Regions from separate parts of the Flavonifractor sp. DFI.6.63 genome, predicted to be linked through region 2. Evidence: a T-box and tRNA genes for the amino acid it is inferred to sense, from the RefSeq annotation. Region 2 holds a T-box; the other regions hold tRNA genes.
The links. The T-box of region 2 lies ahead of NE547_RS08445 (glycine--tRNA ligase). A T-box ahead of a tRNA ligase gene usually reads a tRNA of that ligase, here a tRNA-Gly.
Positions count from the first base shown of each region.

Region 1 (3,263 bases), on a different contig from region 2:
AAAGGAATCCTGACGAACATGGCAGACAGTATCATCCGCGTTCTGGCAAAGGACGCGCCCGTCAAGGCCTCGGCCATCACCGCAAGAGACATGGTGGAGCGTGCCCGGCAGATCCACAGGACCCTGCCCGTGGCCACCGCCGCGCTGGGCCGCGCCCTCATGGCCTGTTCCATGATGGGAAATCAGCTCAAAGAGGAGAAGGGCTCCGTCACCCTACAGATCAAGGGCGCGGGCCCCCTGGGACGGATCACCGTGGTATCCGACAGCTCCGGAAACGCCCGGGGGTATGTGCAGAATCCCCAGGTGGATCTGCCCCTCAAGGGGCCGGCCAAACTGGATGTGGGCTCCGCCGTGGGGCTTCCCGGCGCTTTGACCGTCATCAAGGACCTGCAGATGAAAGAGCCCTATGTGGGCACGGTCCCTCTGGTCTCCGGGGAGATCGCCGAGGATGTGACCTCCTACTTCGCGGAAAGCGAACAGATCCCAACGGCCTGCGCGCTGGGCGTGCTGGTGGAGGTCGACCAGAGCGTGCTGTGCGCCGGGGGATATCTGATCCAGCTGCTGCCCGGCGCGGACGATGGAGTGATCAGCGCCATTGAGCAGGGCATCCAGACGGTGGGGCCCGTCACAGAGGCCCTGCGCTCCGGCGCCGACGCGCGGGCGCTGCTGGAGCAGGTGCTGGGGGCGTTCGAGCTGGAGGTGCTCGCGCAGGAGCCGGTGGAGTACCGCTGCTATTGCAGCCGGGACCGGGTGACCCGGGCCCTGATCAGTATGGGCCGGGAGGAGCTGGAGGCGCTGATCCGGGAGCAGGGGAAGGCGGAGCTGACGTGTCAGTTCTGCGATCAGGCGTACCACTATTCCCGGGAAGCGCTGGAGGCGCTGCTGGCGTCTCTGTAAGAGACGCCAGCAAAAAATGTGGGAAAAGTGATTTTAGTGGTTGACAAGAGTGGGAGGTTTTAGTATAATAACCTTCGCTGCTTGAGTTTGAGCACGGACAAGGGAGCATAGCTCAGCTGGGAGAGCGCATGCCTTACAAGCATGATGTCACAGGTTCGAGCCCTGTTGTTCCCACCAGCCGCATTGCGGTTCCCCAAACCCCCTACCGTCTGGCGCGGTAGTTCAGTTGGTTAGAACGCCGGCCTGTCACGCCGGAGGTCGAGGGTTCAAGTCCCTTCCGCGTCGCCATTCGCCTCTGTAGCTCAGTTGGTAGAGCAGGGGACTGAAAATCCCCGTGTCGCTGGTTCGATTCCGGCCGGAGGCACCATTCTCCGGCGGATGCCTGTGGGCGTCCGCCGGGGAAGACAGTTTCATAGGTATCAAATGCGTGCCTTGGGCATAAGATGTGCTGTTGACACGCAGGTGTAGCTCATCTGGTAGAGCGCCACCTTGCCAAGGTGGAGGTAGCGAGTTCGAGCCTCGTCACCTGCTCCAGACAAATGATAACAGGAGCAAAGAATTGCTCCTGTTATCCATAGGGCGACATAGCCAAGTGGTAAGGCAGAGCTCTGCAAAAGCTCCACCCCCAGTTCGAATCTGGGTGTCGCCTCCAAAAAGAAACACCAGCCAACGGCTGGTGTTTCTTTTTGGATACCTGGGGATAGTTCAATGCTCGGGCGAAGTGAATTCGCTTTGCGCCAAGGGTTTGCGCCAGCGGCGCAGAAGCGCCGCCCCGCCGCGCGGGTCCCGATCCGGTCTCAGTTTGCCGAAAAAGGCCTCTGGCCTTTTTCGACCGAGGGATGCATGACGGACAGGGCTCGATTCTTGCAGAAAAGTCGCCCTGTCCGTCATGAAAGGTGTCATTTCCGACGCACGTGTCGCCGGAAATGACGGAACTTCCTTTCCTTCCGTCGTCTGCGGACGACTCAACTCTGCCAGGCTCTTCTCCAGGAGGGTTTTCGGCAGCCTGAAACGAAAAGACACACCGAATGGTGTGTCTTTTCGTTTGGAGGCGGCGCAGAAGGAAAGCCTGCCCGGGCCGTAAGCTTGCTGCTTGACAAACCAAAAAGATGTGGTATCATCTGATTTGGTTGATGCTACATCTTTTTGACGTGAGGCGGCAATGGATATTACCAAAAGAAAAATTACAAAAATTGCGCGGGAAGTCGGCAAATTTACAGTCCGTACCCTTCGGGAAGACGGGATCGGTACCGCGGAATTCGATGTGCTCCATGCGATCCGTAAGAATCCCGGCATTACACAGGCGGGCGTGTGCAGGATCGTCGGGATCGACAAAGGGGCCGTCGCAAGACAGACGGCCAATCTGGAGGCGAAGGGGTATCTGATCCGGAAAGAGAATCCCAACGACGGACGGAGCCAGCTGCTGTTTGCCACAGAAAAAGCGGAAGGATTGAAACATTCCAAAGCGCATGTGGAGGCGCTGTTTTACGAGTGGCTGCTGCAGCCGCTGCCGGAGGCGGAAAAACAGGAATTTGCACGGCTTCTGGACAGACTGTACCGGCGGTGTAAAGCAGAGAGCAGGGCGGATTTTCCGGAAATGAATCAAAGAATGAAAGGGTGCCGGCCGGATGAAGCATAGCAAGCGGAAAAGACTCTCCCAGGCGATGCTGTTTATTCTTCTGTTCGGCATTGTCAGCCTGTTTTCGGATATGACCCACGAGGGGGCATCCAGCATCCGCGGCGCATATCTCTCCCTGCTCGGCGCTTCTGCGGGTACGATCGGATTTGTTTCCGGGCTTGGAGAACTGATAGGCTACTCCATGCGCTATGTATTCGGGAAACTGACGGATCGAACAAAGCAGTACTGGCCCATGACGATTGCGGGCTATCTCCTGGATGTGCTGGCGGTGCCTGCGCTTGCGCTGGTGGGAGAGCACGGATGGATCGGGGCCTGCGCGCTGCTGATCGTTCAGCGGATGGGCAAGGCCATCAAAAAGCCCGCAAAGGATACGATACTGTCCTTTGCCGCCGCACAGGAGGGCGTGGGCAAGAGCTTCGGCATTCAGGAGGTGCTCGACCAGATCGGCGCGTTTCTCGGGCCCGTGCTGCTGTATCTTGTCATGCTCTTCAAGACGGATGGAACTGTGTTTCAGATCTACTCCGCCTGCTTTGCGGTACTGGCGGTCCCCAGTGTGATCACGATCGTCCTGCTGCTGGTAACCAGATACCGATTCCCGAACCCGGAATGCTTTGAGCCGGAAAGCAAAGAGTATGTCCCGTTCAAAATGAAGAAGGAGTTCATCCTCTATATTGCCGGGATCAGTCTCTTTGCCTTTGGATTTATCGACTATTCCATTGTGATCATG
Region 1 is NZ_JANGBE010000033.1:22,353-25,615, reverse strand. Features, by position in the region: gene NE547_RS14610 (class I SAM-dependent methyltransferase) at 1-13, shown strand, start outside; gene hslO (Hsp33 family molecular chaperone HslO) at 19-897, shown strand; tRNA gene NE547_RS14600 (tRNA-Val) at 999-1,074, shown strand; tRNA gene NE547_RS14595 (tRNA-Asp) at 1,109-1,185, shown strand; tRNA gene NE547_RS14590 (tRNA-Phe) at 1,189-1,264, shown strand; tRNA gene NE547_RS14585 (tRNA-Gly) at 1,356-1,431, shown strand; tRNA gene NE547_RS14580 (tRNA-Cys) at 1,476-1,549, shown strand; gene NE547_RS14575 (MarR family winged helix-turn-helix transcriptional regulator) at 2,060-2,536, shown strand; gene NE547_RS14570 (MFS transporter) at 2,526-3,263, shown strand, end outside.
Region 1: it encodes a tRNA-Gly, which carries the amino acid that the T-box ahead of NE547_RS08445 (glycine--tRNA ligase) is inferred to sense. The anticodon was not compared.

Region 2 (3,263 bases):
GCCGATTCGTGGTCCATCCTTTCGTCTCCCGGAGCGCGGCGATGCGCTTTCCTATCTCCATAAAAATACCTCGTCCCGTTTTTGTTATAACAATAGCAAAAACCGAAGGCTATATTTACATCTATAATAATTTATATTATATTTATAAATATATTCTCAAGGAGATGAGGGCAAATGGATCGGAAAACCGCGGAACAGAGGCGCTCCCTGGCACAAACAGAGGACCTGGACCGGTTAAAGGGCCAGTACCAATGTGTCAGCGACTCCGTGCTGCTCAAGTGGATGCAGGCCGTCACCGGGACCCATCGGGAGGCCATGGCGGCGGTGCTGCGGGAGCGGGGGCATACGGTATGAGCCGGCGCGGCCCATCCGGGCGGCACGGACGCCCGCGGAACAACCGGAAGCCGCCGGACACAGCTGTGTCCTGCGGCTTCCGGTTGTTTTCAGAACTTCACACGCTCGGCGATATAGGCCTTGACCTGATCGATGGGGATCCGGACCTGCTCCATGGTGTCCCGCTCCCGGACGGTGACGCAGTGGTCGGCCTCGGTCTTGTCGTCCCCCACGGTCTGGAAGTCCACCGTAATGCAGAAGGGCGTGCCGATCTCGTCCTGGCGGCGGTAGCGCTTGCCGATGGAGCCGGCCTCGTCGTAGTCCACCATAAAGTCGCGGGCCAGCGCATCCCGCAGCTCCAGCGCCTTCTCCCCCAGCTTCTTGGACAGGGGCAGCACGGCGCATTTGAAGGGGGCCAGGGCCGGATGGAAGCGCATGACGGTGCGCACGTCGTTCTTCTCGGCGTCCACGACCTCCTCGTCGTAGGCTTCCACCAGAAACGCCAGCGTGACCCGGTCGGCGCCCAGGGAGGGCTCGATCACGTAGGGGATATAGTGCTCGTTCTTCTCCTGGTCGAAGTAGGTCAGGTCCTTGCCGGAGTGCTCCTGATGCTGCTTCAGGTCATAGTCCGTGCGGTCGGCCACGCCCCAAAGCTCGCCCCAGCCGAAGGGGAATAAAAACTCAAAGTCGGTGGTCGCCTTGGAATAGAAGGCCAGCTCCTCCGGCTCGTGGTCCCGCAGGCGCAGGTCCTCGTCCTTGATGCCCAGGTTCAGCAGCCACTGATGGCAGAACTCCCGCCAGTAGGAGAACCACTCCAGGTCGGTGCCCGGCTGGCAGAAGAACTCCAGCTCCATCTGCTCGAACTCCCGGATGCGGAAGATAAAGTTGCCCGGGGTGATCTCGTTGCGGAAGGACTTGCCCACCTGGCACACGCCGAAGGGCAGCTTTTTCCGGGTGGTGCGCTGGATGGCCGGGAAGTTGACAAAGATGCCCTGGGCCGTCTCGGGGCGCAGATAGACCTCGGTGCTGCTGTCCTCGGTGACGCCCTGGTGGGTCTTGAACATGAGGTTAAACTTGCGGATATCGGTAAAATCGCTCTTGCCGCAGCCGGGACAGGTAACGCCGTTGTCCCGGATAAAGGCCACCAGCTCGTCCTGGGTCATGGCTTCCACGTTCACGTCGGTACGGGCGTTCTCCGCGCACCAGTTCTCGATGAGCTTGTCGGCCCGGTGGCGCATTTTGCAGGCCTTGCAGTCGATCAGCGGGTCGTTGAAGGTGGAGACGTGGCCGGAGGCCACCCACACCTCGGGATTCATGAGGATGGCGGCGTCCAGGCCCACGTTGCAGGGGCTCTCCTGGACAAACTTTTTCCACCAGGCGCGCTTGACGTTGTTCTTCAGCTCCACGCCCAGGGGGCCGTAATCCCAGGAATTGGCCAGCCCGCCGTAAATCTCGCTGCCCGGATAGACGAACCCCCGCCCCTTGCAGAGGTTGACGACCTGCTCCATGGTCTTTTCCGTATTTTTCATCGAAACACACTCCTTTATGGTAATTTCTGCGCAAAACAAAACGCCCTGAGCATCTGCTCAGGGCGAACGTTGTCCGCGGTGCCACCTGAATTCGGGATTTCCGGGGAAATCCCGCGCTCTTGCCCGGTAACGGCGGGTCCGGCGGGGCATTTCCGCCCCGCGGCTCGCGGGCGCCTTCCCGCCGGTTCCCGCAGAGCCTCGCACCGCCCGGCTCCTCTCTGAAACGGGTCCCGGGGTACTCCTCCCGGTCCTTGCCTTTCCTTCGTGAGGGGTATTGTATCACCTTTTCCCCGGAGCGTCAAGCAAAACCCTCCGGGCAGGCGGGGCGCATCAGCTCAGCAGCAGGTCGATATCCGCCACGTCCAGGCCGCTCTGCAGCGCCAGATCGATCCCGTATCCGATCACCTTGGCCAGGTCGCCGACCTGGGTATCCACCTCCCGGGGGGTGACGATCAGGTTCTCCCCCGCCCCGGACAGGGCCGCCGGGTCCAGGTCCTCCCGGCCCGCCTCGCTCAGCAGGTCGCAGGCCAGGGTAGCCGCGTCCACCACCGTGGGCACGCCGATGGCAATGACGGGCACCCCCAGCGTCTCCCGGTTCAGGGCCATACGGTGGTTGCCCACGCCCGAGCCGGGGACGATGCCGGTATCGGAGAGCTGCACCGTCCGCCCCACCCGGCGCAGGCTCCGGGACGCCAAAGCGTCCACCGCCAGCACACAGGCCGGGCGGGTCTTTTCCACCACGGCGGAAATAAGTTCCCCGCTCTCCATGCCGGTGGTGCCCAGCACCCCCGCCGCCAGGGCGGACACGGGCCGGAACGCGCCGAACTGCTCCGGGACCCGCTCTACCAGATGGCGGGTGACCAGGGTGTGGTCGGCGGCCTTGGGGCCGATCCCGTCCGGCGTGATGGCCCGGTTGCCCAGGCCCGCCACCAGCACCGCATCCCCCTCCTTCAGGTCCAGCAGGCCGCGCAGCTCCGCCGCCAGCGCCCGGGCCGCCCGTGGAAACGCGTCCTCCTCCCGGCGCAGCAGGCCATCCAGCTCCACCGTGATATAGGTCCCCACCGGCTTGCCCAGGGCCTGGGCGCCGCTTTCGTCCAGGATACGCACAGTCGTGACCTTGTAGCCCTCCCGCACGCTGTCCCTGGCCTGCACGCCTCTGAGCTGCGTGGTCTCCCCCGCCTGCTCCTGCCAGAGCTGTGTGGCCTCCACCGCCAGGTCTGTCCGCCGTTTCAACATGTGCAGTACTCCTTTCGCGGCACAAGATATGGTGCCGTCTTGCCGATTTGGTACTATTTTTTGCCCAAGCGCAGGTCCTATGCAAAAAAGTATGAAAAAATCGAAAAAAATAGTTGCAATTTTGGGGCTTGGCTGTTACAATAAATATCTGCACGGGCAAACTGT
Region 2 is NZ_JANGBE010000012.1:70,092-73,354, forward strand. Features, by position in the region: gene NE547_RS08435 (helix-turn-helix domain-containing protein) at 1-61, opposite strand, end outside; gene NE547_RS08440 (hypothetical protein) at 175-354, shown strand; gene NE547_RS08445 (glycine--tRNA ligase) at 444-1,862, opposite strand; T-box leader at 1,918-2,123, opposite strand; gene gpr (GPR endopeptidase) at 2,193-3,098, opposite strand.

Region 3 (3,263 bases), on a different contig from region 2:
GTTCAGCGGCAGATGGGAGTAGTCCCAGAAAGACACCCGGGCAAACGTTTCATAGAAAAGGCCGGTCCCATATTCCACCGCCGTGCAGACCAGTGCGGAACAGGGAAAGAGCAGAAGCGGGTTTTGCCGTACCGGCTCCGGCAGCAGCAGGATAGCGATGGCCCCCAGACCGTATACCGGACACAGGGGGAGAAAATAGCGGCATTTCCGGTCCCGTTTGGGGTTGCGGGTGAGGCGGGCAAAGGCCACCTCCGTCAGAAAGCCCAGAAAACTATAGATCACAAAATACCAGAACCACAGGATCACGGCGGAGCCTCCGTCCATACGATAGTTGGGTCCACTGGAGATAGCATGGACGGGGCGAAAAAAATCATACGGTGCATTTTTTAGCAAAAAAGGCAGTCCTGGGGAGGGGCGCCAAGGCGGGACGCCGAAAGAGGCGGAAAATCGTCAAATCCCCTATTGCCTGTCCGGGGTGGCATGTGATAAGATAGAAAAAATTCAAAAGGGGACTTGGATCGAAATGCGGCATCTGATCGATTTTGGAGACCTGACGCGGGCGGAGTGGGAAGCGCTGTACCAGCGGTGCAGTGCGATTATGGACCACCCCGCCGATTTTATGGACGCCTGCCGGGGGCGGGTCATGGCCAGCCTGTTTTATGAGCCCTCCACCCGCACCAACTTCTCCTTCCAGGCCGCCATACTCCGGGTGGGCGGCACGGTGTTCGGCTTTGCCGACCCGCGCTCCACCTCCACCGCAAAGGGGGAGACCCTGAAAGACACCATCAAGATGGTCTCCGGCTATGCCGACGTGGTGGTCATGCGCAATCCGAAAGAGGGCGCCGCCAAAGCGGCCTCCCTGTACTCCAACGTACCGGTCATCAACGCCGGGGACGGCGGGCATATGCACCCCACCCAGACCACCGCCGACCTGACCACCATCACCCGCCTTCGGGGGAGCGTGGACGGCCTGTCGGTGGGGCTGTGCGGCGATCTCAAGAACGGGCGCACGGTGCACTCCCTCATCAAGGCCCTGGCCAAGTTTGAGGGCGTGAAGTTTTACCTCATCGCCCCCCGCGAGCTGGCGGTGCCCGAGTATATCCGCGCGTTTATGAAGGAGCGTGGCCTCTGGTTTGTGGAAGTCACCGGATTGGAGACCGTCATTCCCCAGCTGGATGTGCTCTATATGACCCGCATTCAGCGGGAGCGCTTTGTGGACCCGCTGGAATACGAGCGCAACAGGGGGATTTATGTGCTCACCCGCCGCAAGCTGGAGCGGGCCCGGCAGAACCTGCTGGTCATGCATCCGCTGCCCCGGGTGGACGAGATCGCCATCGACGTGGACGACGATCCCAGGGCGGTCTATTTCGAGCAGGCCCGCTACGGCATGTTCGCGCGGATGGCGCTGCTCACAGACCTGGCCAATCAGGAGCGTATGGACCCAGGCGCGGTGGAGATCGGGAAGGGGCCGGTCTGTTCCAACCCCAACTGCATCACCCAGACCGAGCACTACCTTCCGCCCCTGGTCAAACAGAACGGCGGTGTGGACTGCTGCGCCTTCTGCGACGCACAGCTGCGGTAAATCCTTCAAAATCAGGGAAAAGGGCGTTGACAAACCGGCTCGGATGTGCTATTATTCTTTGGCTGACATTCTCTGAGTATCGGCGCCCGTGCGGGTGTAGTTCAATGGTAGAATCCCAGCCTTCCAAGCTGGTCGCGTGGGTTCGATTCCCATCACCCGCTCCATATGCGCCTGTAGCTCAGGTGGATAGAGCAACTGCCTTCTAAGCAGTGGGTCAGGGGTTCGAGTCCCTTCAGGCGTGCCAAAAATGAGGAAATCGGTGTTTTGACCAGGAAACATGCCGCTGGTATGTTTCCTGATCGCCCAAACTCCTGGCGTGGCAAATCCATGGTGGATGTAGTTCAGTTGGTAGAGCATCGGATTGTGGTTCCGAGTGTCGCGGGTTCGAGTCCCGTCATCCACCCCATACAAACTCAAGGCGGAAGGGCCGGAGCGTCCGCTCCGGCCCTTTGCTTTGGAACCTGCTATGTTGGGGTGTAGCCAAGTGGTAAGGCACGGGACTTTGACTCCCGCATTCGCAGGTTCGAGCCCTGCCATCCCAGCCATGTGACTCGTTAGCTCAGTCGGCAGAGCAACTGCCTTTTAAGCAGTGGGTCCGGGGTTCGAATCCCCGACGGGTCACCAAAACAAAAGGACATCCTTACGGATGTCCTTTTGTTTTGGGTCCCGCCGCCCAGAGGCGGCTCCACCCTTCGGTATTTGATAGGCTCGGCGGAAGTGGATTCCGCCTGCGCCAAGGTTTTGCCTGCGGCAAAACGCTTGCGCCGCGCCACCCGGCGCGGCCGCCAGAAGGCGGCTCCGCCCCTGGTATTGACAGGTGAAACGGTTCGGGCAAAGTGAATTCGCCCTGCGCCAAGGCTTTTGCCCTGCGGCCAAGGCGCCGCCGCTGTGGGGCGGCTTGTTAGCTCCTCAATGCCCCGGCACTTAAAGCGTTGGGCTTCGGGGAGCGCGCCGCCTGCGCCCCGATGGTATCTTTATTGACGGTGGAAGTACACTTCGCCGCAGCCATTCCCCGCTTTACTCCGAATGGGCGCGGCGCTTCTGATACCTGAAGTGACCAGCAACGTCAAGGCCACCCCTGAGAGGGGTGGCCTTGACGTTGCTGCCGCTTCCGCGGGTCGCCCTGCTTGGACGCCGGTTCAAACTGGGGCTTGACCGGGCCGGAAAAAACTGCTGTAATAATACTATATGCGGCGGGCTGGACATGCCTGCTGCGAAGGAAGGGATCCGTATGCCAAGAGGAAGAAAGATCAACCCGGCCGCCCTTTATTTCCCGGCTGTGATCCAGGAGAAGCTGAGCTATCTGAAGGACTACCCGCTGACCATTGCCCACGCGCCGGCAGGGTTTGGGAAGACCACTGCGCTGAATCATTTTTTGGAGCAGAACTTGTCTCAGACTACGCCGGTGCTGCGGCATACCTTTCTGGTGCGGCAGGCGGCGGCCTCGTGGAACAGCATCTGCAGGCTGATCGCCCGGGTGGACCAGGGCTGCGCGGAAGAGCTTTCCGCCATCGGCATCCCGAACAGCGATACCGCCGCCGATACGGCGGAGGTGTTGGAAAACCTGGAGTGTCCGCGGGAGACCTATCTGGTGCTGGACAGCTTCGAACTCTCCGGACTGCCGGAGCCGGAGCGGTTTTTGTGGCTGTTGTCCAAGCACGGTGGCGAGAAGCTGCACATC
Region 3 is NZ_JANGBE010000024.1:35,622-38,884, forward strand. Features, by position in the region: gene NE547_RS12550 (putative ABC transporter permease) at 1-306, opposite strand, end outside; gene pyrB (aspartate carbamoyltransferase) at 524-1,582, shown strand; tRNA gene NE547_RS12560 (tRNA-Gly) at 1,673-1,746, shown strand; tRNA gene NE547_RS12565 (tRNA-Arg) at 1,750-1,826, shown strand; tRNA gene NE547_RS12570 (tRNA-His) at 1,913-1,988, shown strand; tRNA gene NE547_RS12575 (tRNA-Gln) at 2,053-2,127, shown strand; tRNA gene NE547_RS12580 (tRNA-Lys) at 2,131-2,206, shown strand; gene NE547_RS12585 (LuxR C-terminal-related transcriptional regulator) at 2,814-3,263, shown strand, end outside.
Region 3: it encodes a tRNA-Gly, which carries the amino acid that the T-box ahead of NE547_RS08445 (glycine--tRNA ligase) is inferred to sense. The anticodon was not compared.